3 regions of the Mesorhizobium sp. LNJC391B00 genome follow, and region 1 is predicted to be linked to each of the others. Evidence: predicted binding sites of a transcription regulator. Region 1 holds the regulator's gene; each other region holds the start of a gene.
What was found. The regulator PhoB, encoded in region 1, activates phosphate uptake and scavenging genes when phosphate is short. The targets are predictions, from matches to a motif close to TGTCATNNANCTGTCAT.
Positions count from the first base shown of each region.

Region 2: ppk2 (polyphosphate kinase 2) is a predicted target of PhoB. The motif match lies at 7,623-7,639, and genes of this name have one in related genera.
Region 3: X750_RS146770 (LTA synthase family protein) is a predicted target of PhoB. The motif match lies at 3,218-3,234, and genes of this name have one in related genera.

Region 1 covers NZ_AYWI01000011.1:119,131-129,090, forward strand. The annotation lists gene X750_RS141110 (substrate-binding domain-containing protein) at 1-93, shown strand, start outside; gene pstC (phosphate ABC transporter permease subunit PstC) at 189-1,649, shown strand; gene pstA (phosphate ABC transporter permease PstA) at 1,646-2,962, shown strand; gene pstB (phosphate ABC transporter ATP-binding protein PstB) at 2,980-3,804, shown strand; gene phoU (phosphate signaling complex protein PhoU) at 3,846-4,550, shown strand; gene phoB (phosphate regulon transcriptional regulator PhoB) at 4,567-5,256, shown strand; gene X750_RS141080 (ROK family protein) at 5,287-6,522, opposite strand; gene xylF (D-xylose ABC transporter substrate-binding protein) at 6,787-7,827, shown strand; gene X750_RS141070 (sugar ABC transporter permease) at 7,972-9,288, shown strand; gene X750_RS141065 (ATP-binding cassette domain-containing protein) at 9,301-9,960, shown strand, end outside.
Region 2 covers NZ_AYWI01000005.1:356,900-366,859, reverse strand. The annotation lists gene X750_RS149655 (winged helix DNA-binding protein) at 1-102, opposite strand, end outside; gene X750_RS149660 (DUF6163 family protein) at 306-728, opposite strand; gene X750_RS149665 (enoyl-CoA hydratase/isomerase family protein) at 725-1,762, opposite strand; gene X750_RS1000000166910 (pyridoxamine 5'-phosphate oxidase family protein) at 1,943-2,194, shown strand; gene X750_RS1000000166905 (hypothetical protein) at 2,169-2,447, shown strand; gene hemB (porphobilinogen synthase) at 2,536-3,591, shown strand; gene X750_RS1000000164505 (DUF1629 domain-containing protein) at 3,594-4,358, opposite strand; gene X750_RS149675 (DUF1330 domain-containing protein) at 4,499-4,825, opposite strand; gene X750_RS149680 (helix-turn-helix domain-containing protein) at 5,002-5,697, shown strand; gene X750_RS149685 (dihydrofolate reductase family protein) at 5,808-6,452, shown strand; gene ppk2 (polyphosphate kinase 2) at 6,642-7,562, opposite strand; gene X750_RS149695 (aldo/keto reductase) at 7,806-8,849, shown strand; gene X750_RS149700 (glycosyl transferase family 90) at 8,870-9,841, opposite strand.
Region 3 covers NZ_AYWI01000006.1:619,869-629,828, forward strand. The annotation lists gene fabF (beta-ketoacyl-ACP synthase II) at 1-769, opposite strand, end outside; gene X750_RS146785 (acyl carrier protein) at 804-1,040, opposite strand; gene fabG (3-oxoacyl-[acyl-carrier-protein] reductase) at 1,262-1,999, opposite strand; gene fabD (ACP S-malonyltransferase) at 2,060-3,007, opposite strand; gene X750_RS146770 (LTA synthase family protein) at 3,285-5,213, shown strand; gene rpsF (30S ribosomal protein S6) at 5,526-6,026, shown strand; gene rpsR (30S ribosomal protein S18) at 6,026-6,274, shown strand; gene rplI (50S ribosomal protein L9) at 6,540-7,127, shown strand; gene X750_RS146750 (cyclopropane-fatty-acyl-phospholipid synthase family protein) at 7,314-8,663, shown strand; gene X750_RS146745 (small ribosomal subunit Rsm22 family protein) at 8,821-9,798, shown strand.

The DNA of each region.
Region 1 (9,960 bases):
GAAAGCCCGCTCGCCCAGTACGGCCTGGTTTCCGCTCCCGACGCCGAACGTCAGGGCCAGCGCGACGCCTTCGCCGCCGGAAAGACAATGTAATCAACGGACGGATCAGGGCGCGGATGAACTCCGCGCCCTGATTTCGCCGCTTGCCGCAACGGCGGCGGCGATCTGAATTTTCCCTGGGGTGGGTTATGTCGTCCTTGCTCGTACTCGCCATAATCATCGTCATAGGCGTGGTCGCTTTTGTGGTCGGCCGCCAGCGCGCCGCGGCGCAGGATACCGGCAAGGTCAAGCCGCATTCGCGCGCGCATTATCATGGCTGGTGGGCCTTTCTGCTCGCGGTCCTGCCTGCCGTCCTTTTGCTCGCCGTCTGGGATATCGGCTCTTCCTTCTATCTCGACCGGCATATCCATGCCGCTTTGCCCGAGCGCACCGCCGACACAAAGGTCGCCAGCGAAGCGCTCGACGCCAGCCTGGTGAAGAGCCTGGCCAAGGGCTTGCGCCGGCTCGATGGCGATACCGCACTTCCCGCTACTTTCGCCGAATTGCAGCCGCTGCTCGCCGCCAAGGGCGTGGCACTGGCCAGCGACACACAGGACTACATGATCCCGATCGCGGTCGAGGCGAACCAGGTCCAGGACCGGCTCGGCCTGTTCGGCGCCGTGCTGACCTTCGCGCTGTCGGTCGCCGGCGCCTTCTATGCGCTGAGGCAGATCGCGCCGCGCGCCAGGGCGCGCAACAATGTCGAGAAGCTGATGCTGTGGGGGCTGCTTGCGGCCTCGACCATCGCCATCCTGACCACGGTCGGCATCGTGCTGTCGATGCTGTTCCAGACGATCACCTTCTTCGAGAGCGTATCGCCGATGAGCTTCTTCTTCGGCACGGTGTGGGATCCGCGTTTCGCCGCCGCCGGTTCCGGCGGCAGCCAGGGTCAGTTCGGCCTGATCCCGCTACTCGCCGGCACGCTCTACATCGCCGCCGTCGCGCTTCTGGTCGCAGTGCCGGTAGGGCTGATGTCGGCGGTCTACATGTCCGAATACGCCTCGCGCAGCGTCCGGTCGGTGGTCAAGCCCGCGCTTGAACTGCTGGCCGGCATCCCGACCATCGTCTACGGCATCTTCGCCGTGGTCACGCTCGGACCGTTCCTGCGCGACCTCTCGGCAGCCCTCACCGGCGGCTCTCCCTTCATCCAGGGCCAGAGCATCTTCACCGCCGGCCTGGTGATGGGCGTCATGCTGATCCCGGTCGTGTCCTCTTTGTCCGACGACATCATCACCGCGGTGCCGCGCGCAATGCGTGACGGCTCGCTCGGCCTCGGTGCCACGCGCTCCGAGACGATCAAGCGGGTGATCCTGCCGGCGGCACTGCCCGGCATCGTCGGCGCCATCCTGTTGACGGCGTCGCGCGCCATCGGCGAGACGATGATCGTCGTGCTGGCGGCGGGCGTCGCGGCCAATCTGACGGCCAACCCGTTCGAGGCGATGACGACCATCACCGTCAAGATCGTCAACCAGCTGACCGGCGATCTCGAGTTCAACTCGCCGCAGACGCTGGTCGCCTTCGCGCTCGGCCTGACGCTGTTCGCGCTGACGCTGGTGATGAACATCGTCGCCCTCTACATCGTGCGCAAGTACCGGGAGCAGTACGAATGACCGACATCCCCCTGGACACGATGGCGGGTGCCGTCGCGCGTCCGCGCCGCGACATCGGGCTGAAGGCGCGCTACGCCGCCGAACGCCGGTTCCGCATCTATGGCGTGATTGCGATCTCGGTGGGCCTGGCGTTCCTGGCCATCATGTTGATCACCATCGTCTCGAAAGGCTACACCGCCTTCTGGCAGACGACGGTGACGCTGCCGGTCACCTTCGACGAGAAGGTGATCGATCCCTCCGGCAAGCGCGCGACCGACCCTACCGTGCTGATCAAGGCGAACTATCCCAAGCTCGCCGAAAACGCGCTGGTGGCCAAGCTCGGCATCGATCCGGCCAACAAGCCGATGATGCTGAAGCTCAAGGGCTTCCTGTCGGAAGGCGCCCGCGTCCAGCTGCGCGACATCGTCTCCGCCGATCCGTCGGTGATCGGCACGACGCGTGACGTCGACATCCTGGCCGCCGCCAATCTCGACTCGGCCTCCAAGGGCCAGATCGACCTCGGCGTCGATGAAGCGCGCCGCAAGGTGTCCGACCAGCAGATCGACTGGATGAACAAGCTCAAAGCCGAAGGCGCGATGGCCGAGCATTTCAACACCGGCCTGTTCAGCTATGGCGCCTCCAGCCGGCCCGAGACGTCGGGCATGGGCGTGGCCATCATCGGTTCGTTCTACATGATGGTGATCGTGCTTTTGCTGGCGCTGCCGATCGGCGTCGCCGCCTCGATCTATCTCGAGGAGTTCGCCAAGAAGAACCGCTTTACGGACCTGATCGAAGTCAACATCAACAATCTCGCGGCGGTGCCGTCGATCGTCTTCGGTCTGCTTGGCCTTGCCGTGTTCATCAACTTCCTCGGCATGCCGCGCTCGGCTTCCTTCGTCGGCGGCCTGGTGCTGACCTTGATGACGCTGCCGACCATCATCATCGCCACGCGCGCCGCCCTCGCCGCGGTGCCGCCGTCGATCCGCTCGGCGGCGCTCGGCCTCGGCGCCTCCAAGATGCAGATGGTGTTCCATCACATCCTGCCGCTTGCCGCCCCAGGCATCCTTACCGGCACCATCATCGGCCTGGCGCGTGCGCTCGGCGAGACAGCACCGCTGCTCTTGATCGGCATGGTCGCTTTCGTCGCCGATTATCCGACGACGCCTTTCGATCCGGCGACCGCGCTGCCGGTTCAGATCTATATGTGGGCAAACGAGGCTGAGCGCGCTTTTGTCGAGCGCATGTCCGGCGCCATCATCATCCTGCTCGTCTTCCTCATGGCCATGAACATCACCGCGATCGTGCTCCGGCGCCGGTTCGAGCGGCGCTGGTAGAAAAAAGGCAATTTGGTATGAACATCATGACCGAACAGTCCCTTGAGAATGCAGTGGGCGACAAAATGAACGCCAAGTCGAACGAAGTCATCAAGATGCGCGGCGACAAGGTCGGCGTCTTCTACGGCGAGAAGCAGGCGTTGTTCGACGTCAATCTCGACGTCCGCCAGAACCAGGTGACGGCGCTGATCGGCCCGTCCGGCTGCGGCAAGTCGACCTTCCTGCGCTGCCTCAACCGCATGAACGACACCATCGATTCGGCGCGGGTGACCGGCAAGATCACGCTCGATGAAGACGACATCTACGACAAGAACATCGATGTCGTCGAACTGCGCGCCCGCGTCGGCATGGTGTTCCAGAAACCCAACCCGTTCCCGAAGTCGATCTACGAGAACGTCGCCTACGGCCCGCGCATCCATGGGCTGGCCAAGCGCAAGTCCGACATGGACCAGATCGTCGAGCAGAGCCTGAAGAAGGCGGCGATCTGGAACGAGGTCAAGGACCGCCTGCAGGAGCCCGGCACCGGCCTGTCCGGCGGCCAGCAGCAGCGCCTGTGCATCGCGCGCGCCATCGCCGTGTCGCCGGAGGTGATCCTGATGGACGAGCCCTGCTCGGCGCTCGATCCGATCGCCACCGCCCGTGTCGAGGAGCTGATCGACGAACTGCGCCAGAACTACACGATCGTCATCGTCACCCACTCGATGCAGCAGGCGGCGCGCGTGTCGCAGCGCACGGCGATGTTCCATCTCGGCTATCTCGTCGAGGAGGGCGCCACCGACAAGATGTTCACCAACCCCGACGACAAGCGCACCCAGGACTACATTACCGGCCGCTTCGGCTGAGCCGTCCGGCGGGTGAATTTTCAGGCACGAGGACCAAGATCATGGGTGAACATACCGTCGCCTCCTTCGATGAAGAGCTCGGGCAGATCAGCAAGCTGATCCGCGACATGGGCGATCTGGCAGGCTCGATGGTCAGCGGCTCGACCAGGGCGCTGCTCAATTCGGACAATGCGCTGGCACAGCGTGTCGTTTCCGACGACGCCATCATGGATGCGCGCCAGCGCGAACTGGACGACCGCGCCATCACGCTGATCGCCAAGCGCCAGCCGATGGCCAACGATCTGCGCGCCGTGGTCGGCTCGATCCGCATGGCCGGCGACCTCGAGCGCATCGGCGATCTCGCCAAGAACATCGCCAAACGCGTCGGCACCGTGGGCTTGAGCGTCACGCCGCGCGACCTCTCGCACTCCATCGATGCCATGGCGCAGCTGGTGCTGATCCAGGTGCAAGGCGTCGTCGAGGAATATGCCGCCACCGATGCGGCAGCTCTTGCAAAACTCAGGAATGACGACGAGCGCATCGACGTCAAATACACGTCCGTGTTTCGTGAGCTCTTGACCTACATGATGGAAGACCCTCGCAACATCACCGCCTGCACGCATCTCTTGTTCTGCGCCAAGAATCTTGAGCGCATCGGCGATCATGTCACCAACATCGCCGAAAATGCGTATTATGTGCTGACCGGCCAGCAATTGCCCGCCAATCGTCCGAAGCAGGACGAGACGGCGATGGCCACGCCGGCCTGATGAGGGTGAACTGCCTATGATCGCGCCACGCATCATGGTCGTGGAGGACGAGGAGCCGCTAGGCGTGCTCCTCCGCTACAACCTCGAATCCGAAGGCTATCACGTCGAGGTGGTGACACGCGGCGACGAGGCCGAGATCCGCCTGCAGGAAAACGTGCCCGATCTCCTGGTGCTCGACTGGATGGTGCCCGCTGTTTCCGGCATCGAGCTCTGCCGGCGGCTTAGAGTGCGGCCCGAAACCGAGCGGCTGCCGATCATCATGCTGACCGCGCGCGGTGAGGAAAGCGATCGCGTGCGCGGCCTGTCCACCGGTGCCGACGACTATCTGGTCAAGCCATTCTCGACGCCGGAGTTCATGGCGCGCGTGAAGGCGCTGCTGCGCCGGGCCAAGCCGGAAGTGCTGTCCAGCGTGCTCAAGGTCGGCGACATCGTGCTCGACCGCGAGTCGCACCGTGTCTACCGCAAGAAGAGCGAGATCAGGCTCGGACCGACCGAGTTCCGGCTGCTCGAATTCATGATGCGCCATCCCGGCCGCGTGTTCTCGCGCAGCCAGCTGCTCGACAATGTCTGGGGCGAGACGATCTACATCGACGAGCGAACCGTCGACGTCCATGTCGGGCGCTTACGCAAAGCGGTCAACAACGGCCGCATGCCGGATGTCATCCGTACCATTCGCGGCGCCGGCTACGCGATCAGGGAAGACTAGGATGCTGCGCGTCGCGCCGTTGCCGGCCATTCAGGCGACATGCTTGCCGGATTTGGCCTGAATGCCCGGCGCGAAAATCTCCTGATCGACGAAGCCGAGCGCGCGCATGGCACAGCCTTCGCGGATCAGCGGCAGCTCGTTGGGCTCGGTGTCGAAGGAGATCGACTTCGAGTGCTGGCCGCCGGCGGTCTGGGCGATCGCTTCGCGCAATGCCGGCTCGATCAGGTCGAAGGCGGCGGCGCTGACGCCAACCATGGCGACAGGCGCCGGGTCGATCAGCGCAAACAGGCTGCCGAGGCCGAAGCCGAGCGCCTCACCGGCCTTGCGATAGGCTTCGCGCTCCGGGCCATCGGTTTCGCGGGCGCGCGCGGCGAGTGCGCGCATATCAGCGTCGCCGATATCGACCGGCTCGGCATCTTCGCTCATCATTTTGGCGCTGCGCCAGATGGCGTAGTTTCCGGCATAGGCCTCGACGCAGCCGCGCCGCCCGCAGCGGCAGAGCGCGCCGCCCGGACGGTGGATCATGTGGCCGAACTCGCCGCCCGAGGAATGGGTGCCGGTGAACAGTTCGCCTTTCAGCACCAGCCCCATGCCGATGCCGTGCGACAAGAGGATCGCGATGAAATTGTCGCGGTAGCGCTCGGGCTGGCGCCATTGCAGGGCCACCGCCATCATATTGCAGTCGTTCTCCATGGTGGCAGGAATGCCGAATTCCGCTTCCAACATGTCGGCGAAGGCAATGTCGGTCAGTGGCGTGATTGGCGACCACAGCATGGCCCGCGCCTGCGAATCGGTGATGCCCTGGATGCCCATGGCAATGCGGGCGATGCTCTGGACATCGAGGTCCGGGTCCGCGAGACGCCGCCCGACGATTGCTACGCATTCGCCGATCAGCTCGTCGCGCGGCATGGTCAGCGTGTCGAGCCGGCGCTGTTCTTCCGCGACCACCTGGCCGGCATAGTCGATGACGGTGACGGAGAGGAAGTTCAGCGACAGCACCACGGTCATGACCGCCGCCGCTTCCGGGTTGAGGCCAAGGCCGACCTGCGGCCGGCCGCGTTTCAGCGAGCCGGTCTCGCCAGGCTTGCCTTCAATCAGGATGCCTTCTTGAATTAGATCAGACGAGATTGCCGATATCGTCGAATGGCTGAGGCCGGTGGTCGCCGCAATCTCGGTCCGCGACGGCTGGCCGGCCCGGCGCACGGCCGAAATCACCATCGCACGGTTGCGACGGCGCAGATCGTCGTGGCGGATCCCAACCGACATTTGTTTTCCTCCCGGCCTCCTCGCGCCTCATGATAGTGAAGGCGTTCGACGGCACCAGCCAAATATTGGCAGACGCCGGCAGCCCTGTCATTGTTTATTGCGGAGCTCGAAAAAATTCGGCAACGCCATCAGAATCCATCATAATCGATGTTGACAGTGCCTTATCATTGAACCAGTATTTTTTCGAGGCTCGAAAAAATGGAGCCTCTTTGTGCAGGCCTTCGGGCCGGTTTTGTCGCGCCGGGCGGCGCAGGGAGGGTTATAATGAACAGATTTGCAGCCGCCATGCTGGCGGGTGTCGCCATGTCGCTGGCGCTGATGTCGGTCGCGCAGGCGAAGGACAAGGTCATCGGCGTGTCGTGGTCGAACTTCCAGGAAGAGCGCTGGAAGACCGACGAGGCGGCGATGAAAACGGCGATCGAAGCCGCCGGCGACAAGTACATTTCGGCCGACGCGCAGTCCAATCCCGGCAAGCAGCTGACCGACGTCGAAAGCCTGATCTCGCAGGGCGCCAACTCGCTGATCATCTTGGCGCAGGACGCCTCGGCCATCGGCCCGGCGGTGCAGAAGGCGCTGGACGAAGGCATTCCGGTCGTCGGCTATGATCGCCTGATCGAGAACAAGGACGTCTTCTACCTGACCTTCGACAACAAGGAAGTCGGCCGCATGCAGGCCCGCGAAGTGTTCAAGGCGAAGCCCGAAGGCAACTATGTCTTCATCAAGGGCTCGGGCTCGGATCCGAATGCCGATTTCCTGTTCTCGGGCTCGATGGAAGTGCTCAAGGAAGCCATCGACTCGGGCAAGATCAAGAATGTCGGCGAGGCCTATACCGATGGCTGGCTGCCGGCCAACGCCCAGAAGAACATGGAACAGTTCCTGACCGCCAATGACAACAAGGTCGATGCCGTGGTTGCGGCCAATGACGGCACCGCCGGCGGCGTTGTCGCCGCGCTGACGGCGCAGGGCCTTGCCGGAACGGTTCCGGTCTCGGGCCAGGACGGCGACCATGCCGCCCTGAACCGCATCGCGCTCGGCACGCAGACGGTGTCGGTGTGGAAAGACGCGCGCGAACTCGGCAAGAACGCCGCCGAGATCGCCTCGCAGCTTGCCGATGGCAAGAAGACGGGCGACATTGCCGGCGCCAAGGACTTCACCACGCCTGGCGGCAACACCGTCAAGTCGCTGTTCCTGACCCCCGTCGCGATCACCAAGGACAACCTCAACGTCGTCATCGACGCCGGCTGGATCAAGAAGGACGAAGTCTGCACGGGCGTCGCCGCCGGCAGCGTCGCGGCTTGCAACTGATCTCGACGACTTGAAGAAATGAGGCGCCGCGGCTGTCAAGCCGCGGCGTTTTCTCTACGAGAATTGTGTGTTTCCGCCATCGGCGGCAAACTTCTAGGCTGTGGTCCGGCATCCGCGCCCGACGGCAAGCCGCTGGAGGACATCATGACCGACACGACCTCAAATCCGCAGGCCGATACGGCACGAGCGTCTGAACTCGGCGCGGTCGCCCGGTTCCTGAAAGCGACCGAGCTCGACACGCGCATCCTCGGCATGGTCGGCGCGCTGCTGGTCATCTGGGTCGGCATACATATCCTGTCGGGCGGGCTTTTCCTGACGCCGCGCAATCTTTGGAACCTGTCGGTGCAGACGTCCTCGGTCGCGATCATGGCTACCGGCATGGTATTGGTCATCGTCATGCGCAACATCGACCTTTCGGTGGGCTCCGTCGAAGGCGTGATCGGCATGATCATGGGCGTGGCACAGGCCGAATTCCTGATTCGCGTCATCGGCTTCCAGCTTGGAAACCCCTGGCTCTGGATCGTCGCGCTTGCCGCCGGCGTGGTGCTTGGTCTGCTGATCGGCGCGTTCCAGGGCTTCATCATCGCCTATATGCAGGTTCCGGCCTTCATCGTGACGCTTGGTGGCCTGCTGGTCTGGCGCGGCATGGCATGGCTCATCACCAGCGGGCGCACGGTCGCGCCACTCGACGCCACCTTCCAGCTGATGGGCGGCGGACCACGCGGCTCGATTGGCGCCGCTGCCAGCTGGATCGTCGGCATCGTCGCCTGCGCGGCGGTCGCCTTCGCGCTGCTCAACGGTCGCTCGCAGCGCAAGCGCTTCAGCTTTCCACTGCGCCCCGTCTGGGCCGAGACCTTGCTTGGCGTGGTCGCTTGCGCGGCCATCCTCGGCGCCGTGTGGATCGCCAATTCCTATCCATGGCCGATCGGCATCGTGCGCCAGTACGCACAGCAGAACGGCATCACCGTTCCCGAAGGCGGGCTGTTCATCGCGCATGGCATCGCCATACCGGTGCTAATGGCGGTGATTGTCGGCATCATCATGACGTTCATCACCAAGCGCACGCGTTTCGGCCGCTATGTCTTCGCCATCGGGGGCAATCCGGAGGCAGCGGAACTCGCCGGCATCAACACGCGCTGGGTGACCATGAAGGTGTTCATGATCATGGGTGTGCTGGCTGCAATCAGCGCGGCGATCTCGTCGGCCCGTCTCAATGCGTCAACCAATGCGCTGGGCACACTGGACGAGCTTTTGGTGATCGCGGCCGCTGTCATCGGCGGCACGTCGCTCGCGGGCGGCGCCGGAACGGTGATGGGCGCCATGCTCGGCGCGCTACTGATGCAGTCGCTGCAATCCGGCATGGTGCTGCTCGGCATCGACTCGCCGCTGCAGAGCATTGTCGTTGGCGCTGTCCTGGTCATCGCCGTCTGGCTCGACACCGTCTACCGCAAGCGCGTCTAGGGAGGAACGATTATGGAAAAAACTGCTCCCACCGGTACGCCACTGATCGACATGCGCAACATCTCGATCGCGTTCGGTGGCATTCGCGCCGTCGACGATGCGTCCATCGATCTTTTCCCGGGCGAAGTGGTGGCGCTGCTTGGCCATAACGGCGCCGGTAAGTCGACGCTGATCAAGATCCTGTCGGGCGCCTACAAGCGCGATGCCGGCCAGATCTTGGTCAACGGCCAGGAGGTCTCGATCTCCAACCCGCGCGATGCCAAGAAATACGGCATCGAAACGATCTACCAGACGCTTGCGCTGGCCGACAATGTCGATGCCGCCGCCAACCTGTTCCTTGGCCGCGAGCTGATGACCGCCTGGGGCACGCTGGACGATGTCGCCATGGAGGCCGAGGCGCGCAAGGTGATGGGCCGACTCAATCCGCGCTTCCAGCGGTTCAAGGAGCCGGTGATCAAGCTGTCGGGCGGCCAGCGCCAGTCGGTGGCGATCGCACGCGCCATCCTGTTCAACGCCCGCATCCTGATCATGGACGAACCGACGGCCGCGCTTGGGCCGCAGGAGACGGCGCAGGTCGGCGAACTGGTCAAGCAGCTCAAGGCCGACGGCATCGGCATCTTCCTGATCAGCCACGACATTCACGACGTGTTCGAGCTTGCCGATCGCGTCTGC
Region 2 (9,960 bases), on a different contig from region 1:
ACGCTCCACCAGCTGCAGCGATTCCATGTAAAGCGAACGGATAGCCTCGCGGCGATCGTCGGATACGTTGGCGGTCTTCGCCGCCGGACGCGAATTGATCATTGTCTTTGCCTCTCGTTTGTCGCCCTGGTGATTTTTTGTTTTTCACCTTGATTGCGACACTATCGAATACTCATAAAATTCGACTTAAACGCTAGGGCTAACAAGAGCTTACCGGTAATAGGTTTCGCAAGACGCTTAACGAACGGTCACCCGAGCAAGGATAATTAACCTAAAGATTTACCCAATGGCTGCGGGGCGGCGTTTCAGGCGCGCGCGGGGCGCTTGCGCATCCAGATAACGGCGCGGAAGGCGATGTAGAGCAGCGCCACCGCGGCATGCGAGAAGACGATCAGCGGCCGGTGGCCGTACAGATCGGGGAAGCCGGCATACATGATGGTCTCGGTCACCGCGCAGATGAACCAGATCACCGGGCCCCACGACGCCAGCATCCAGAGGCCGGCGGCGGCGAAGGGGAAGAACACGGCCAGCATCACCGCCACGACCTGCCAGTGCACCGGCATCAGGTCGAAGCGCCACAGCGGGCCGGGATAAAAGCCGATCAGCCGGATCCAGTACAGGACGCCGAACAGCAGGCAATAGCCCGCTATGACGCGCTGGAACCAGGCGAAGATGATCTCGACACCCGAGGGCTGCAGCACGATGCGCCGCGACGTGACCTCGCTCACAGTTCGAGCTCCCGTTCGAGCGGCGCGAAATAGGCGTCCACCGAAGCAGCGTCGACCTCGGCCAGGCTTGCCGGCCGCCACTGCGGCGTCGAACCCTTGTCGACGAGGACGGCGCGGATGCCTTCATAGAAGTCGTGCCCGGCCAGCATGCGGTTGAGGATGCGGAACTCCATCTTCATGCAGGCTTCCATCGACAGCGTCAGCCCGGCGCTGATCTGGCGCCACGCGACATTGAGGCTGGTCGGCGAGCGGGTGCGGATGGTGGCCAGCGTCTTGGCGGCAAACTCGTCGGCGCCTGCCGCCCGCTCCAGGCTCTCGAGGATTTCGGCGAGCGAGGGTTGGGAAAAATGCCGGGCAATGGCTTCCAGCACCGGCTGGCCGGTCTCCCGCCTGGCCGGCACGAAAAAGCCGCGCAGCACCGATTCCGGATCGCCATTGGCGCAGAGCCGATCGAGAAAGGCAGCCTGGTCGGCGGCCTTGATGGTGTGGGTGGCCAGGCCAGACCACAGCGCATCGCCATAGCGAATGCGGTTGCCGGTCAGCGCCAGATACATGCCGAAGCTGCCGCCAAGGTCGGGCAGAAGATGGCTGCCGCCGACATCGGGGAAGAAACCGATGCCGACTTCGGGCATGGCGAACTGGGCGTTCTCGGTCAGCACACGCTGCGAACCGTGGAAAGAGATGCCGACGCCGCCGCCCATAACGATCCCGTCGATCAGCGCGACATAGGGCTTTTTGTAACTGTTGATGCGGGCGTTGAGCCGGTATTCGTCGGCGAAGAACTCGACCGGCGGCTTTCCGGCGCGGGCCTCGTAGACGTGCATGATGTCGCCGCCGGCGCAAAACGCCCTGCCCTCGGCCTTGACGATGACGACATCGACGCCGGTATCGCGCTCAAAAGCGTCGAGCGCCTTGTCCAGCGCCTTGATCATGCGATGTGTCAGCGCATTGAGCGCCTGCGGCCGCGTCAGCGTGACGACGCCCGCCTTGCCCAACCGTTCGAAGCGGATCTCGTCGCCGCCGCCAAAAACCATCGTCAGAGAATCCCTCCCCGCGCCTGCGGGACTGAAGTGCTAAAGGTGGCGCATGGGTGCGTCAACCGGCGGGCGCGGTTTGGATTTTCGCAAGGGAACGCGACCGTGCTTTGCCCCCGACAGAAATGCGCGCAAAATTGCCGGGCAAAACAGCCTTTCTTCTGATGCAGGGACAAACGCATGACGCTTGAAACCGCAGCGCCGAGCCATGGCTGGGAGATGCCGAAAAAGTTCGACCCGGATGATGTTCTCAGCCGCCCGCTGATGGCCAATCTGGCGACCGTGACGCCTGACGGCGCGCCGCGCAACGCGCCGATGTGGTTCATCTGGGAGGACGCTGCGATCTGGCTGCTCGGCTCGACCGGGGCAAGTGCTGTCAAACACCTCGAACGTGACCCGCTGCGCCGTGGAGATCGTCCATTTCGACAATGAGGCCGGCATCCTGCTGCATCTCGGCCTGCGCGGCGTCGCCACCATCGAAGCGATGGCGCCGAACCGCTTCAAACGGCTGCTGCACAAATATCTCGGCCCGGAGGCGACCTGGAACCGCTGGTTCATCGACAATGTGGCCGACATCGACCATCCGGACGGGCGCCTGATCCGGCTCGCCCCGGAGAGCATCTTCACCAACAATGTGTCGTTCTTCAAAACCGGCCCCGAGCTGGCGTGGCCGCCGAAGCCGTAAGCAGCGCGTTATCGACTGGCACAATCGTGTCGCATTGGTCAGAGGCAAGGCCTCGTGGTAAAAGCCGCCTCGACCCGGAGTTTTTGCGATGAACAAATTCACCCCCGCGACGAGCAACAAATTCGCACCGGCAAAGCCCGCCGGTGCGCGCAGCGTCGACGAGATCACCGGCAGCCGCCGCTTGCGGCGCATGCGCAAGGCCGACTGGTCGCGCCGCCTGGTGCAGGAAAACCGGCTTACCGTGGACGATCTGATCTGGCCGATCTTCGTGATCGACGGCAAGAACACGCGCGAGCCGATCGCCGCCATGCCCGGCGTCTTCCGCCTGTCGCTGGACCTCGCCGTCAAGGAGGCCGAGCGGGCCGCTAAGCTCGGCATTCCGGCGATCGCCACCTTCCCCAATGTTGAACTCAGCCTGCGCGACCAGACGGGATCGCACATCCTCGACCCGGAAAACATCATCAACCGCGCCACCCGCGCCATCAAGGACGCGGTGCCGGAGATCGGCATCATCACCGATGCGGCGCTCGACCCGTTCACCTCGCACGGCCATGACGGCATCTTGCGCGACGGCATCATCGTCAATGACGAGACAGTGGAACAGGTGACCGCCGCGGCCGTCATCCAGGCAGCGGCCGGCGCCGACATCATCGCGCCGTCCGACATGATGGACGGCCGCATCGGCGCCATCCGCGACGCACTCGACGCCAATGGTTTTCAGGATGTGGCGATCATGTCCTATGCGACGAAATTCGCCTCCGCCTTCTACGGCCCCTACCGCGAGGCGGTCGGCACCGCCGGCCTGCTCAAGGGCGACAAGAAGACCTACTATCTCGACCACGCCAATTCCGACGAAGCGGTGCGCGAGGCCGAGCAGGATATCGCCGAGGGCGCCGACATGCTGATGGTCAAGCCCGGCCTGCCCTATCTCGACATCATCCGCCGGCTGAAGGACGAGTTCCAGATGCCGACCTTCGCCTACCAGGTGTCAGGCGAATATTCGATGATCAAGGCGGCGGCCGCCAATGGCTGGATCGACGGCGAAAAGGCAATGCTGGAGAGCCTGCTCGCCTTCAAGCGCGCCGGCTGCGACGGCATCCTGACTTACTTCGCGCCGGAAGTGGCGCAAATGCTGAAGGGATAAATTCACTCCAGCACATAACTCTCTTTGACATTTCTTGTTTCGAAGTCCAGCCGACCACGCCCGCAAACCGACATGTCTTGGAACAAGTCGGGCTTCTTGATGCCTGCTTCAACACAGGCTTCTCTCAATTTGGGGGTGCAAATGACAATGCCCATGTTCTTCTGTTTGAAGATATGCGCATCGCCAACAATCTCCTCCTTGAAATAGAAGCAGGCGCCTCCGGCGCGGTCGTAGTGGACGCCTCCATTCTCGCCGATCAAAAGCCTAAACTTCGACGATTCGAGATCCACGGCATCAATCTTGCGAACGATGTCGCAAAGGTAGTGCTTTGGTTCGATCGGCTTTCCGCTCAAATAGAATACGTCGCAGTCGTTAAACACGACCCCATCGGGGTCGACTGACTGCAGAACGTCCTTCAGGCGCTCGGATACAAGCCAGTAACAATGAAAATCTTCTAAGTCTTTTGGTGGCCTGCAATAGGCTGTCGCTTCAGGCCGTAGCCTGGGCGTCTCCGGGTACTCAGGAAAGCCGTATCCCCCAAACTCCGTCGGCCCGAGCAGTATGCGGGGTGGCGGCACCAAAGCTTGGGCGTTTTCCAGCTGAAGACAATGGGACCCGCCGCGATATGTCGGTCCGATCTGGAAGAATTTTCCATGTTTCTTGAATTTCGCCTCTTTGCGGAAAACCCGCTCTGGGACTTGAGCTGGCCTATTCTGCGGGCGGTTCCGGTTGGCAAACAGTTTTGCAATGAGTGAAATAATGGTCACGTGCGCGCCTGCTCAGTTTACCGACTTTCGAGTTCAAGACTAAATCGCGTGAGAGTACCCGTCCACCTGCTTCGCGCCCGAAGTGGCGCAAATGCTGAAGGGTTAGCCGGAACCCTGATACACCGGGTTCCGGCTTTTCCTCACGCCTTCGGCAAATAAGGGATCGTTCCAGCGAGATCGGTATCGTCGATCAGTTGGAAGCGGCTGTCGCTGCCCTTCCGGCGCTCCGCCACAAACGGAGCGTATTGCGGATCGTTGGTGAAGGCTTCGGCTGCCTTTGCCGACGGAAACGCCATGATGGCGATCAGGCTGGTGTCGAGCGGCTTGCCCTCCAGCGTCTTCACATTGCCGCTGCGGGCGAGATACTTGCCGCCATGCTTGTGGACGAGGTCATGCACCGAAGCGGCATAGGCCGGCACCCATTTGTCGTCCTTCACCTTGATGTCTGCGATCACGTAAGCGGTCATTGTCCAACTCCTCATGGATCGGCACCGGACTGCCCGGTGACGTGACCGCTGCCTCGCATGGCGGCGCCGGACCGCTCCAGTCACAGAACTGTACCGGGGGTGCCAGTACAGCTTCTGTACTGGCTGAACTCAGGTTTTCTGAATAAGGTCCGGCAACATCTTTTGGAGCTCACCACATGACACAAGCCGGTTACAAGCAATTCTGCCCGCTCTCCATGGCCGCCGAGCTGCTCTGCACACGCTGGACCATGGTGCTGCTGCGCGAACTGGTGGCGGGATCGACCCGCTTCAACGATTTGCGCCGCGGCGTGCCGAAAATGTCGCCAACCCTTCTGTCGCAACGGCTCAAGGACCTCGAGGCCGGCGGCATCGTCGAGCGGACCGAGATCGCGACCGAGAAGGGCGTGTTCGAATACCGGCTGACCGAGGCGGGCCGGGATTTGCGCCCGGTTGTCGAGGCGATGGGGTTTTGGGGCCAGAAATGGATCGAGGCCAGGCTGTCGCTCAAAAACCTCGATCCGTCGCTGCTGATGTGGGACATGCGGCGCAATCTGAACCCCAGTCCGCTGCCGGACGGGCGCACCGTGATACAATTCCTGTACCATGACCTGCCGGCGTCAAAACGATCGTGGTGGCTGATCGTCGAAAAGCAGGGCGAGGTCGATCTTTGCTGGTACGATCCGGGCTTCGACGTCGATCTCTACGTCTCGACCGATCTGTGCACCATGACCTCGATCTGGATGGGGCTGACGACAGTTCACAAGGAACGCGACAAGATCAGCCTGACCGGCGATCTCGACGTCGCCGGCAAGATGCAGATCTGGCTTGGGCTCAGCCCGTTTGCGGTGATGCCGAAGCGCGTGGCGGCTTGAGGTCCCTGCGCATTCCACAGATCGGCTTGCCTCTAAAAATACTAGTTGCAAAATGCAATCAGTTTGAATACTGATTGCAAATCACAACTGGTCACCGAAAGGGAGTCTCCATGTCCAAACTTCGCGTCAATGCCTTCACCTTGTCGCTCGACGGTTTCGGCGCCGGTCCTGACCAGGACCTGCAAAATCCGCTCGGCGTTGGTGGCGAATATCTGCACAAATGGATGACCGGCACCCGCACCTTCCATGAGATGGTCGGCAAGGATGGCGGCACCACCGATGTGGACGACCGGTTCACTGTCCGCAGCTTCGACAATGTCGGGGCCTGGATCCTCGGCCGCAACATGTTCGGCCCGATCCGTGGCGAATGGCCAGACGAGAGCTGGAAAGGCTGGTGGGGCGACAACCCGCCCTATCACGTGCCGACCTTCGTGCTGACCCACTACAAGCGCGACCCCATTGTGATGGAAGGCGGCACCGTTTTCCACTTCGTTGCCGGCGGCATCCACGCCGCGCTCGAACAAGCAAAGGCCGCGGCCGGCGGCAAGGATGTCCGCGTCGGCGGCGGCGTTTCCACCATCCGGCAATATCTGCAAGAGAAGCTCATCGACGAGTTGCATCTGGCGGTGTCGCCGGTGTTGCTCGGGAGGGGCGAGAGCCTGTTTGCCGGGCTGGATATGCTGAAGCTGGGTTACCAGTGCACCGAGCAGGTGGCGACAGCGCTCGCCACGCATGTGACGATCAAGCGGGTGTAGTGGCGAAGTGATAGGCGCAGGCTTCTTTCTCCCCGTTCTACGGGGAGAAATGCCCGGCAGGCAATGAGGGGCAGCGCTGCTTTTGGAGGTTAGCAGCGTCCGACGGCTGTGAATTCGTCGATGCCGGCGCTGCCCCTCATCCGCCCTTCGGGCACCTTCTCCCCGTGAAACGGGGAGAAGGAAAAGTGCTCAATACTTCTCCGGCACGTAAAGCTCGCGCGGCAGGACCTGGCGCTCGTACTCCGGGTTGAACACCCGCTCGGGCAGCGTGATTTCTTCGTGCGGCACGTCCTCATAGGGCAGCTGTTTGAGGAGATGGTCGATGCAGTTCAGCCGCGCCCGCTTCTTGTCGTTGCCTTCGACGATGTACCACGGTGCCTCTGGGATGTTGGTGCGGGCAAACGTCTCTTCCTTGGCCTTGGTGTACTGCTCCCAGCGCACGCGCGACTGCAGGTCCATCGGCGACAGCTTCCACTGCTTCATCGGGTCGTGGATGCGCATCATGAAGCGCATCTGCTGTTCCTCGTCGGTGATCGAGAACCAGTATTTGACCAGCGTGACGCCGGAGCGGACCAGCATGCGCTCGAACTCCGGCACGTCGCGGAAGAACTCTTCGACCTGATCGGGTTCGGCAAAGCCCATCACCCGCTCGACGCCGGAGCGGTTGTACCAGGAGCGGTCGAACAGCACGATCTCGCCGCCGGCCGGCAGATGCGGCACGTAGCGCTGGAAATACCACTGCGATTTTTCGCGCTCGGTCGGCGCCGGCAGCGCCACGACGCGGCAGATGCGCGGGTTGAGGCGCTGGGTGATGCGCTTGATGACGCCGCCCTTGCCGGCGGAATCGCGTCCTTCGAAAACCACCACCAGCTTCTTCTTGTGGTAGGCGACCCAGGACTGCAGCTTGATCAGTTCCGACTGCAAGCCGATCAGGTCGCGGAAATACTGCATGCGGTCGATCGACGGCGGATGCGCGTTCTTGTAGATCTTGGAGATCTCCAGCGACAGCGCCGGCTCCGACATTTCAAGCTCATAGTCCTCGTCGAGCATGTCGGCGAGTTCGGCTTCCAGCCAATCCCTGGCCGGAGAATTCTGCTTCAACTCGGTCATTTCCACTGCTCCGCTTGCCGGCTGGCATGAAACCCTGAGCCGACTCGATATAGGCCGCCAATGACGGTTTTATTGCAAGCCGCCGGCCAGCCGGTCATCACTGCAAACCAGCGAGCATTGCCGATCCATCGCCCTGGGATGGCGACAAGCCGCTCAAATTGTCCTACAATTGGCGGACCCCTTCGGGCTTCCCCGCCCTTTCCTGCTAAAACCGCCTCCCCACCAAAACTACGAGGATCTGACATGGAATACCGCACGCTTGGCCGTTCCGGCTTGAAAGTTTCGGCGCTGACCTTGGGAACCATGACCTTCGGCGGCAGCGGGCCGTTCGCCGCCGTCGGCAATTCCGATCTCGCGGAGGCCTCGCGCATCATCGACACTTGCATCGATGCCGGCATCAATCTCATCGACACCGCCAATGTCTATTCCAACGGTCTGTCGGAAGAGATCATCGGCGAGGCGCTCGGCGGCAAGCGCAAGAACGACGTGCTGATCGCCTCCAAGGCGCGCATGCGGATCGGCAAGGGCCCCAATGACGAAGGCCTGTCGCGCCATCATCTGATCCGCGAATGCGAGAAGAGCCTGAAGCGCCTCAGGACCGATGTCATCGACATCTATTTCCTGCACGAATGGGACGGCGCGACGCCGCTCGAGGAAACCATCTCCGCGCTCGACACGCTGGTTGCCCAGGGCAAGATCCGCTATGTCGGCTGCTCCAACTATTCCGGCTGGCAGGTCATGAAGGCGCTCGGAATCAGCGACAGCCAGCACCAGCCGCGCTTCGTCACCCAGCAGATCCACTACACGCTGGAAGCACGCGAGGCCGAGTATGAGCTCTTGCCGATCTCGGTCGACCAGGGCCTTGGCGTTTTGGTGTGGAGCCCGCTCGCCGGCGGCCTGCTGTCGGGAAAATACCGCCGCGACAGTCCGACGGCGCGCCAGATCGGCGGCTGGTCGGAACCACCGATCCGCGACGAGGACCGGCTGTGGCGGATCGTCGACGTGCTGGTCGACATCGGCGCCACTCGCGGCGTCTCGGCGGCGCAGGTGGCGCTGGCCTGGCTGCTCGGCCGGCCAGCCGTCAGTTCGCTGGTGATCGGCGCACGCAATGAGTCCCAGTTGAAAGACAATCTCGCCGCGGCAAGCCTGACGCTGTCCTTTGATGAATGCCAGCGTCTCGATGCCGTCAGCCGGCCGCCGGTGCTCTATCCCTACTGGCACCAGCAGTTTACGGCGAAGGACCGCTTCGGCCCGGCCGATCTGGTTATGGACCGCAGCGTCATCTGACTTAAGGGCGCCGGAAGCCGCTAGCCCGCGATAAACCGCCAGACCTGCGGATCGGGCTCGATCTGGCCGCTGAGCACGAAATATTTGTAGAGCACGAGCAGGCAGATCGCCTGCTCGGCCCGCTCGTCGGCGAAGTTGCGGCAATAGGCGTTGGCCGCCGCAACGATGCGCTGGGCCTCGGCCGGATGTTTCTCGAGATGGTGCACGCGCTCGGCCAGATCGCTGAAGTCGGGCGCCAGCGGCACATAATGGACATCGGGCTCGAGCTGCCCCTCGGCGAACCAGGTCTCGTAAGTCGGCGGCGGCATCAGGCAGAGCGAGTTCGAGCTCATGATCCATTTCAGATTGGTCGCGACATCATTGCCTTCGAGCGAGATGATGTAGCGGTAGCGGCGCTGCTGATCGATGCTGAGATAGGGCTTGCGGTATTCCGCAGGTGCTGTCGCCCTCGGCGTGCCGACATCGCAGAACGGCAGATTGCGGGCTGCATCCAGCAACAAGGTGCGGATCGGATTGTTGAGTTCGCCGCGCCAAACGACGAGCGGATGCTTGTCGGCGAAGGCGACATCGTCGGCCGGCATGTAGAAATGACGGAACTTGTTCAGCTTGAACAGGACGCCGTTGCTGTTGTCGCCCGCTATCGGCCGGTCCTTGACGATCGACGGCATCTTCGGCACTTCGATGACGTCGCCGAATTCCAGGTCGATGCGCAGATCTGGGTCGAAATAACGGGTGAACTCCTTCAGATCGTAATAGTACATGCTGCGGTCCGACGGCAGCCGGCTGACCGGCACGGCCTCGGGGCTGGGGCTAAAAGGCTCCCGCAGCGTGTTGTAGTAATTGAGCCGCTGGCGGACGGATGCGTCGGAAAGCCTGGCCTGATCGAGCAGCCGGCCGAGCCGGCGCCGGAAAAGAACCGGCGGCGCGATGTCGCGCATGGCGTTGCGCGCATAGTAGATCAGCTTCTGTGCGTTTCTTTGAAGCGTGGCCATCGGTCGTTTTGATTCGAAATCGGTCGGCGGCGGCTCCAGCAACTGTCCCGCAGCCTTTTCTAAACCATTGTGTTCGCCATCACGCAAGTCCAGAACCGCTGGCATCTGCCCTCGCGGCG
Region 3 (9,960 bases), on a different contig from region 1:
GCGCCTTGGCGTGTTCGAGTTCTTCCAGCACGACGACCCCGGCGCCCTCGCCCATGACGAAGCCGTCACGGTCGCGGTCATAGGGACGCGAGGCCTTCTCAGGCGTGTCGTTGCGGTCGGTGGACAGTGCCCGGCAAGCAGCGAAGCCGGCAAGCGATAGTCTGGTCACCGGCGATTCCGCGCCGCCGGCCAGCATCACGTCGGCATCGCCGAAGATGATCAGCCGGGCGGCATCGCCAATGGCGTGCGCGCCGGTCGAGCAGGCGGTGACGACGGCGTGGTTGGGGCCTTTCAGCCCATGCCGGATCGATACCTGGCCAGATACCAGGTTGATAATGTTGCCGGGAATGAAGAATGGACTGATACGGCGCGGTCCGCGCTCTTTCAGGATGATAGCGTTCTCGGCGATGCCCTCGAGGCCGCCAATGCCGGAGCCGATCATGACGCCGGTGGCGCAGCGCTCGGCTTCGGTGCTGGGCTCCCAGCCGGAATCCTTCAGCGCTTCGTCGGCGGCCGCAATCCCGTAAAGGATGAAGTCGCCGATCTTGCGCAGTTCCTTGGGCTCGAGCACGGCTTCGGGATTGAGCGTGCCGTTGGTGCCGTCACCGCGCGGAATGACGTGGGCTATCTTGCAGGCAAGATCTTCCACTTCGAACTCGGTGACGCGCTTGGCGGCGCTGCGGCCGGTCAGAAGTTCCTTCCAGCTGTGCTCGAAGCCCATGCCGAACGGCGAAACCAGGCCAAGGCCCGTGACGACGACACGCCTCATCGCAGGTCCTCCCCGGTGATGACTGCGGATAGTGTCAGGCCGAAGCCTTGTCGATGTACTTCACGGCATCGCCGACGGTCAGGATGGTCTCGGCCGCATCGTCCGGAATCTCGACGCCGAACTCTTCTTCGAAGGCCATGACGAGTTCGACCGTGTCGAGGCTGTCCGCGCCCAGATCATCGATGAAGCTCGCCTGCTCCGTCACCTTGTCGGCATCGACGCCAAGATGTTCGATGACGATCTTCTTGACGCGCTCTGCGGTGTCACTCATTTGGGGCATCCTCGTCTTTTGTTTGTCTGTCTTCGTTAGCGGGCAGAATGCCGCTAATCAAGCTGAAAGATGGTCCTGCCGGAAACGCAACGATGCCGGACCGGTTTTTGCCCGAACCGCCGGGTTGCGGGCCGCATTACACGAAAAATGGCTGAGGTCCAAGGCGAAATGGTCTCTTTTCACAAGCCGGCCATGTCTTCTTATCACCCGGCAATATCCCGTCAGATCATGGCCATGCCGCCGTTGACATGGATGGTCTGGCCGGTGACGTAGGCTGCCTCGTTGGAGGCGAGATAGGCGACGGCCGACGCCACTTCACCACTCGTGCCCATGCGGCGCGTCGGGATCGCGGCCATTATCGCGTCTTTCTGCTTGTCGTTGAGCTTGTCGGTCATGGCCGATTCGATAAAGCCCGGGGCGACGCAGTTGACGGTGATGTTGCGGGTGGCGATCTCCTGCGCCAGCGACTTGGAAAAGCCGATCATGCCGGCCTTGGAGGCGCAATAATTGGTCTGGCCAGGATTGCCGGTGACGCCGACCACCGAGGTGATGTTGATGATGCGGCCATGGCGGCGGCGCATCATCGGATGGGTCAGCTCGCGGGTCAGCCGGAACACGGCGGTGAGGTTCACCTCCAGCACGCTGTCCCAATCCGCGTCCGCCATGCGCACGAACAGGCCGTCCTTGGTGATGCCGGCATTGTTGACCAGTATGTCGACGCCTTCGAGTTCGGCTTCGGCCTTCTGGCCAAGCGCCTTGACCTCGTCACGGTCGGCTAGATTGGCCGGGAACAGCTTTACCCGGTCGCCGAGTTCGCCGGCCAGGGTCTCCAGTTTCTCGATGCGGGTGCCGTGCAGGCCGACAATGGCGCCTTGCGCATGCAGCACCCGGACAATCGCCTCGCCAATGCCGCCCGATGCGCCGGTGACGAGCGCCTTGCGGCCGGTCAGTTCGAACATTTTCGTCTCCTGATCTTAAGAGAACACCCTTCCCACGGGAGGGGTTGAATCGCCAGTGGATTATGCAAGCGCGGCCAGCGCCGCCTCGACTTCGGCCGGCGTGCCGACGGCCGATGTGGTGATGTCGCGGCTGATCCGCCGCGCCAGGCCGGAAAGCACCTTGCCGGCGCCGATCTCAAAGAGCGTGGCGACGCCATTGGCGCCGAACCACTCCACCGTTTCGCGCCAGCGCACGCGGCCGGTGATCTGCTCGACCAGGCGGCGCGCGATCTCGTCGGGGTCGCGGGTCGGGGCTACAGTGACGTTGGAGACGACGGGCACGACCGGTGCATTCTTGGTCACGCCCGCCAGCGCCTCGCGCATGACATCGGCCGCCGGCGCCATCAGCGCCGAATGGAAGGGTGCGGAGACCTGCAGCATCAGCGCCCGCTTGGCGCCCTTTTCGGTGCACAGTTTCGCGGCGAGTTCCACCGCCGCCCTGGCGCCGGAGATCACCAGCTGGCCGCCGCCATTGTCGTTGGCGATCTGGCAGACCTTGCCGGATCCCGTTGCGGCCTCGGTGCAAGCGGCTTCGACGTCGGGCTGTTCCAGTCCGATGATCGCCGCCATGGCGCCCTCGCCGGCCGGCACCGCCGCCTGCATGGCGTTGCCGCGGATGCGCAGCAGCCGGGCAGCATCGGCGACCGAAACGAAACCGGCCGCGGCAAGGGCGGAATATTCGCCGAGCGAATGACCGGCAACGTAGGCAACCTTGTCCTTCAGCGAAAAGCCGCGCGCTTCCAGCGAGCGGATTCCCGCCAGCGAGACCGCCATCAGCGCCGGCTGGGCATTGGCAGTCAGGGTCAGCGCCTCTTCCGGGCCTTCCCAGATCAGTTTCGACAGCTTTTCGCCCAACGCATCATCGACTTCCTCGAACGCCCTGCGTGCCTCGGGGAAGGCGTCGGCGAGGTCCTTGCCCATGCCGACAGCCTGGCTGCCCTGTCCCGGAAAGGTGAATGCGACGGCCATTTGGGCGCTCTCCAGCGGCTGATTTTTCCTGCCTGTGACGCAAGGCGGACCGTCAAGTCAAGCCCGGAGGCGGCATTTCCGCTCTCGCTTGAACCGGAGCTGACCTCGAGTCCCTGTTCCCAAAGGCTTTTTGCCGATCACACCTGATGAAAACCGCTCACGAATCGTTTGCTGGCTCTTCTTATTTTCGCCACAGGCGCTAGCTTTTGCATGACAGTTCTATGACAGAACGGTGGCGCGAGTGGAAATGCGCGTTGCTTGGGCCGGGGGAAGAGACGTGGCTAGGATCAGGAAGGGCGCGGCCGTACCCGCGCCACAGTTCTTGGAAGACGATCCGTCCACCGGCTACCTGCCGGGGCGCAGATGGCCGGTCATCCGCTACGGTCTGGTCACGCTGCTTGCCTCCGCCATCCTGGTGTTCGCCATCGAATGGATCGTGCGCGGCGACTTCTTCGGCACAGTCGACTTCTTCCTGCAGCCATTCAAGCCGGGCTGGACCACCATCATTGTCTTTGCATTGGTGCTGATGGGACTGGACGCCGTGTTTGGCCGCAGTCACCAGAGCCTGATGATCGTGGCGCCGCTGACGCTGGCGCTGGCCTTTGTCGGGCATCAGAAGTCGCATTATCTCGGCGATCCGCTCTACCCAACCGATTTTCTTTATTCGCGCCAGATCATGGCACTGATGCCGCTCCTGGTGCGCGAACGGCCTTGGACGGCGCTCGCCATGGCGGTCGGCATCGTCGCCGGCCTGTCGCTGCTGATCTATGGCTGGCGGTTGTGGCGCCGCAAGGTTCCGATCCTCAGCCGCAAAGGGCGGCTGGCGCGGCTGACGCTGGCAGTGCCGCTGCTCGCCTTCTTCGTCTCGATCATGGACTACGCCACCTTCTCGTGGACCCGAGACCGGCTGCAGATCATCCCGATCATGTGGGACCAGAAGGAGAACTACGCCTCCAACGGGTTTGCGCTGGCCTTCGCGCTCAACGTGCCGATGGCGCATGTCTCGGCGCCGGCGGGCTATTCCGACAAGGCGATCGACGCGATCGACAGGCCTGCTGTGGCGGCCTCGGTACCGGATGAGAAACCCGACATCATCGTGGTGATGAGCGAATCTTTCTGGGATCCGACCAAGCTGCCCGGCGTCACAATCACGCCTGACCCGATCCCCAATGTGCGGGCGCTGCGTTCCGGCTATATGTTCTCGCCGGAATTCGGCGGCATGACCGCCAACATCGAATTCGAGGCGCTGACCGGCTTTTCCAATGCCTTCCTGCCGGCGGGCTCGATCCCCTACCAGCAATATGTGCGCACGCCGACGCCGTCGCTGGCGACCTTCCTGAAAAGCGAGGGCTACCGGGCGCGCGCCATCCATCCGGGCACCAACTGGTTCTGGAACAGGGGCGCCGTCTATGCCGATTTCGGTTTCAACGATTTCCGCTCGGAAGAGACGCTGCCGCCACTGGAAAAGCGCGGGCCGCTGGCTTCCGATGCGTCGATGACCGACGAGATCATCGCAGAGGCCGACGCCAGCGAGCGGCCGGTGTTCTTCTTCGCCGTCAGCCTGCAGAACCACGGTCCCTACGAGCCGTACCGCTATTACAATCCGACCCACAAGGTCGTGGCACCGATCAGCACGTGGGCGCGGGAATCGCTGCTCAGCTACGCCGAGGGATCGGCCGATGCCGACCGTGGCCTCGAGCGATTGATCGAATGGGCGAAGAAGCGCGAGCGGCCGACGGTCATCGCCTTCTTCGGCGACCATCTGCCGCCGCTCGGCCCCGTCTATGTCGAAACCGGTTACCTGAAGGACAATGTCGCGCCGCGCAAGGAACCGACGCCCGAGGCGGCACTGGAGCATCATCAGACGCCGCTGGTCATCTGGTCTAACCGCACCGGTCCGGCGCAGGATATGGGCGCCGTGAGCCCAGCCTTCCTGCCCTACCATATCCTTACGACGGCCGGGATCACGCACCCCTACTACACCGGCTTCCTGGGCGCGCTGCGCGAACGCTATCGCGTCGTCGACCGCAATCTGCTTCTGACACCGTCAGGTGAGGCCACGCCGGACTGGGCGCGGCAGAAGGATGTTGATCCGGCGATCAACGATTTCCGCCTGCTGCAATACGACATGATGTTCGGCAAGCGTAAGGCGGCCCCGGACTTCTTCCCCGAAACGATCAACGGTCGTACCCCGCATACGAGTTGATGCCTGGTATTTTTCCAACCCTGCGACGCCAGGACGCTGTCCGGAGCATGCGTTACCCTTGCCTTCCAGCCAATTTGCTATATAGACGCCCGCAATCTGCCGGTCCTTGCTGGGGGCTGAACGGAGGGCCGGAGGTTTTACCCAAAACCTTCGTGTGAAGCCAGAAGCGCTTCCGCCTCCCGTGTCTCCGCTCTCGACCGTCTCGAAATGCTCCTTTCTTCCCCGCCCCCTCGGGATCAGCGGGTCAGAGAAGTTGCAGAGGCTTTTGCCGCGAGGATCCGGGAGAGAAACGAAGAAAGGCACTGAACCACTATGGCTCTATACGAACATGTGTTCCTTGCCCGGCAGGACCTCTCGCAGCAGCAGGTCGATGCGCTTGTCGAACAGTACAAGGGCGTCATCTCCGCAAATGGCGGGTCCGTCGGCCGGGTCGAGAACTGGGGACTGAAGTCCCTCACCTACCGGGTCAACAAGAACCGGAAGGCTTACTACACGCTTATGGACCTCAACTGCCCGCCGGCAGCGCTCAACGAGATGGAGCGCCAGATGGGCCTGTCCGAGGACGTGCTGCGTTTCCTGACCGTCAAGGTCGAGGCGCATGAGGAAGGCCCGTCGGCCATGATGCAGAAGCGCGAAGAGCGCTCGGAACGCGGCGGCTTCGGCGACCGCGACCGTGGTGATCGTGGTCCGCGCTCGTTCGGCGACCGTGATCGCGGCGACCGTGGCGATCGTCCGCCGCGCTCATTTGGCGACGCCGGTGGCGATCGTGGTCCGCGCCGTCCGCGCGAAGGCGTTGAAGGAGGTGCAGAATAATGGTCGACATCAATCAGATCCCGACCCGGCGCCCGTTCCATCGCCGCCGCAAGACCTGCCCGTTCTCCGGCGCCAACGCGCCCAAGATCGACTACAAGGACGTGCGTCTTCTGCAGCGCTACATTTCCGAGCGCGGCAAGATCGTGCCGTCGCGCATCACCGCCGTCAGCCAGAAGAAGCAGCGCGAACTCGCCAAGGCGATCAAGCGCGCCCGCTTCCTCGGCCTGCTGCCCTACGTGGTTCGCTAAGATCTCCGAAGCAGGCGGTTCGCCGCCTGCTTCCTTCTCCCACGGCGACGGGCGCCCAGGGGTAATTTGATGATGCATGTCGTTGTCCCAAAACCGGGACCACTCTTGGCGACGTGCATTGAAATCCCGAGTTGAGGTGAAAAGCCTCTAACTGCCGCGACAGGCAGGACAGCGACACCGGCGCAAAGGCGCTCAGAGCTTCCTGACCTGTTCCATTCAATTCGGCGCCGATCCCGCGGTCGGTGCCAGACGAAGGAACAAGACCATGCAAGTGATTCTTCTCGAACGCGTTTCCCGCCTCGGCCAGATGGGCGATACCGTCAAGGTCAAGGACGGCTTTGCCCGCAACTTCCTCTTGCCGCAGGGCAAGGCGCTGCGCGCCAACGAAGCCAACAAGAAGAAGTTCGAAGGACAGCGCGCGCAGCTCGAAGCCCGCAACCTCGAGCGCAAGTCGGAAGCCAGCCAGGTTGCCGAAAAGCTCGACGGCAAGAGCTTCATCGCCGTACGTTCGGCCGGCGAGACCGGCCAGCTCTACGGTTCGGTGTCGACCCGCGACATCGCCGACCTGCTGACCGCCGAAGGGTTCTCGGTCAACCGCAACCAGATCCAGCTCAACCAGCCGATCAAGACCATCGGCGTCACCAATGTGGCGATTGCGCTGCATCCGGAAGTCGAGGTCACCATCAGCCTCAACATCGCCCGCACGGCCGACGAAGCCGAGCGCCAGGCCAAGGGCGAGACGCTGACCACCGCCGAAGCCATCTATGGCGATGACATCAACGACAACGCACGGCCGGAGAACTTCTTCGACCCGAACACCGAGTTCGAAGGCGGCGAAGAAGACAACGCCTGATCCCGCACGGGGCGTGATCGGGAAGCGAGGGGAGCAGCGCTCCAATCACTTCCTCGTCATCCAGCCTTTCTGGACCAATGCCCGGGCCTCTCGCCCGGGCATTTTTGGGCCAAATGGAACTTTTCGAACCCCTATATATTGTTGCAGAATTGGTCCGCCAGTCTGACCGTGAGGGGACATTTGGTGATGAATATTCTGTTGAAACGCGTTCTCGACCGCCTGGTGCGTACGGGCAATCTGAAAGTCACCGGCCCGAAGGGCTCGACAGTGGTTTTCGGCGACGGCAGCGGCGAGCCGGTGCATATGCACATCAAGACCGCGCATGCCGAGCGCGCCATTACCTTCGATCCGATGCTGGCCGTGCCGGAAGCCTATATGGACGGCGAACTCGACATCATCGAGGGCGGCGTACTGGGTATGATGCGCATCGCCTTCCAGAACATGGGCAGTGGCGGTATCGACGCCACCTGGTCGAAGGCCATCGAGGGTCTGCGCCACGCCTTTCGCCGCCTGCAGCAGATCAACACCGCATCACGGGCGCGCCGCAACGTGCAGCGCCACTATGATTTGTCGGGTGACCTCTACCGGCTCTTCCTCGACGACGACATGCAGTATTCCTGCGCCTACTTCGAACAGCCGGACATGACGCTCGACGAGGCGCAGATGGCCAAGAAACGCCATATCGCCGCCAAGCTCAGGCTGAAGGCCGGCCAGACCGTGCTCGATATCGGCTCCGGCTGGGGTGGGCTCGGCCTCTATCTCGCCAAGGCTTTCGATGTCGACGTGCAAGGCGTGACGCTGTCGACCGAGCAGCACGGCGTCGCCACCGACCGGGCGCATGCGCAAGGCTTGCAGGACCGCGTGCATTTCGATCTCAAGGACTACCGCGAACTCAACGAACGCTTCGACCGCATCGTCTCGGTCGGCATGTTCGAGCATGTCGGCGTCAACCACTTCCGCACCTTCTTCGACAAGTCGGCGACGCTGTTGAAGCCCGACGGCGTCATGCTCTTGCACACGATCGGCCGCTCCGGCGTGCCGTGGGCGACCAGCGCCTTTATCCGCAAGTACATTTTTCCGGGCGGCTACATTCCCTCGCTGTCGGAGGTGATGCCGGCGATCGAGAAGTCGGGGCTTGTGGTCACCGACATCGAGATTCTGCGGCTGCACTATGCCGATACGCTGAAGCATTGGGGCCAGCGCTTTGCCGCCAACCGCGACAAGGCCAAAGCCATCTACGACGAGCGCTTCTGCAGGATGTGGGAGTTCTATCTGGCGGCTTCGGAAGCCGCCTTCCGCTGGCAGGATCTGGTGATCTTCCAGATCCAGATCGCCAAGAAGAACGACACGCTGCCGATGACGCGCGACTACATGGCCAAATGTGAAAAGGCGCTCGAAATGCGCGAAATGGGGCATCGTCAGGAGGCGGCGGCCGCCGAGCCTGCTGTCGCCAGGTCTGTGCCTGCCAGGTCCGTTGCTGTCAGGTCCGTTGCGGCCAAGCCAGCGCGCCGTCGCAAGGTGGCGGATCGCGAATAACGCCTCGATTGCGATTGCCGCTTGCCATTGACGGCTCTGACACTGAAAAAGGTCTCGTTCTCGCGAGACCTTTTTTAATGACCTGCCTGCCCACCATCGCCACCACCCTTGTCGAGTTCGCCGGCGCCTCGGTGCTCGCGGCACGCGGAGCCTGAGCGTGGAACTCCCCGCCTCGCTGCGACAAGGCGTCGAGCGCCTGCTCGAAACGATACCGCTGGCGGTGCTGCGCCAGGCGGCGAAGACGCTGTCTGACCGCTACCGCGCCGAATTGCGCGACGGCCGCCTGCACATGGCCGAAGAGATGGCGGTAAAAGCCTATCTGGCGACGCGGCTGCCGGCGACCTACGCGGCGGTACGGGCCGGTCTCGACGAACTCGCCTATGCGCGGCCCGATTTCCAGCCAACGAGCTTGCTCGATGTCGGCGCCGGTCCTGGCACGGTGCTTTGGGCCACTACAGACCTGTGGCCCGACCTCGAAGAGGCGGTTCTGGTTGAAGCAAGCGCCGCGGTGCGCAAGGTTGGCCAGTCGCTCGCCCTTGATACCATCGCCACGAGGATGGACTGGCGCGCTGGCGACGTGACCATCGACCTTGCCGATCTCAAGCCTGCCGACCTCGTCACCTGCGCCTATGTGCTGGACGAGATCGCGCCAGCATCGCTGCCGAAGCTTGTCGGCCGGCTCTGGCATTTGACCGGCGACACACTGCTGATCGTCGAGCCCGGCACACCGGCAGGCTGGCAGCGCATCCTGGCAGTGCGCAGGCAATTGCTGGAGGCCGGGGCGCATGTGCTGGCGCCTTGTCCGCATGAGGCGCCCTGCCCGCTTGAGCCGCCCGACTGGTGCCATTTTTCGCGCCGCGTCGCCCGCTCGCGCCTTCATCGCCTGGCCAAAGACGCGGACGTGCCGTGGGAGGACGAGAAATTCATCTACGTCGCGGCGTCGCGGCAACCCGCGCCTGTACATCCGCCCCGCGTGATTGCGCCGCCGAAATCGGGCTCCGGCAAGGTGCTGCTCAAACTGTGCCAGCCGGATGGCGGCGCCGGCGAGACACTTTTCACCAAGCGCGAGGGCGAGCTGTTCAAGGCAGCGCGGCGGCTGGACTGGGGCGATACACTGGACGGAAGAAGCGGATAATCACCGAGATTGTTCTTGCTCTGTTCCAACGACTCGGATAAAAGTCAGCGCCTTTCTGAGTCAACCGGAATCGGGGCGCGGAAACACTCTTCTGTGGACGGTTTGCGGCCCCTGTGAACAACGGGCATCGAGGTTGATTGGTCGTGCGGTGATGCAGAAAGG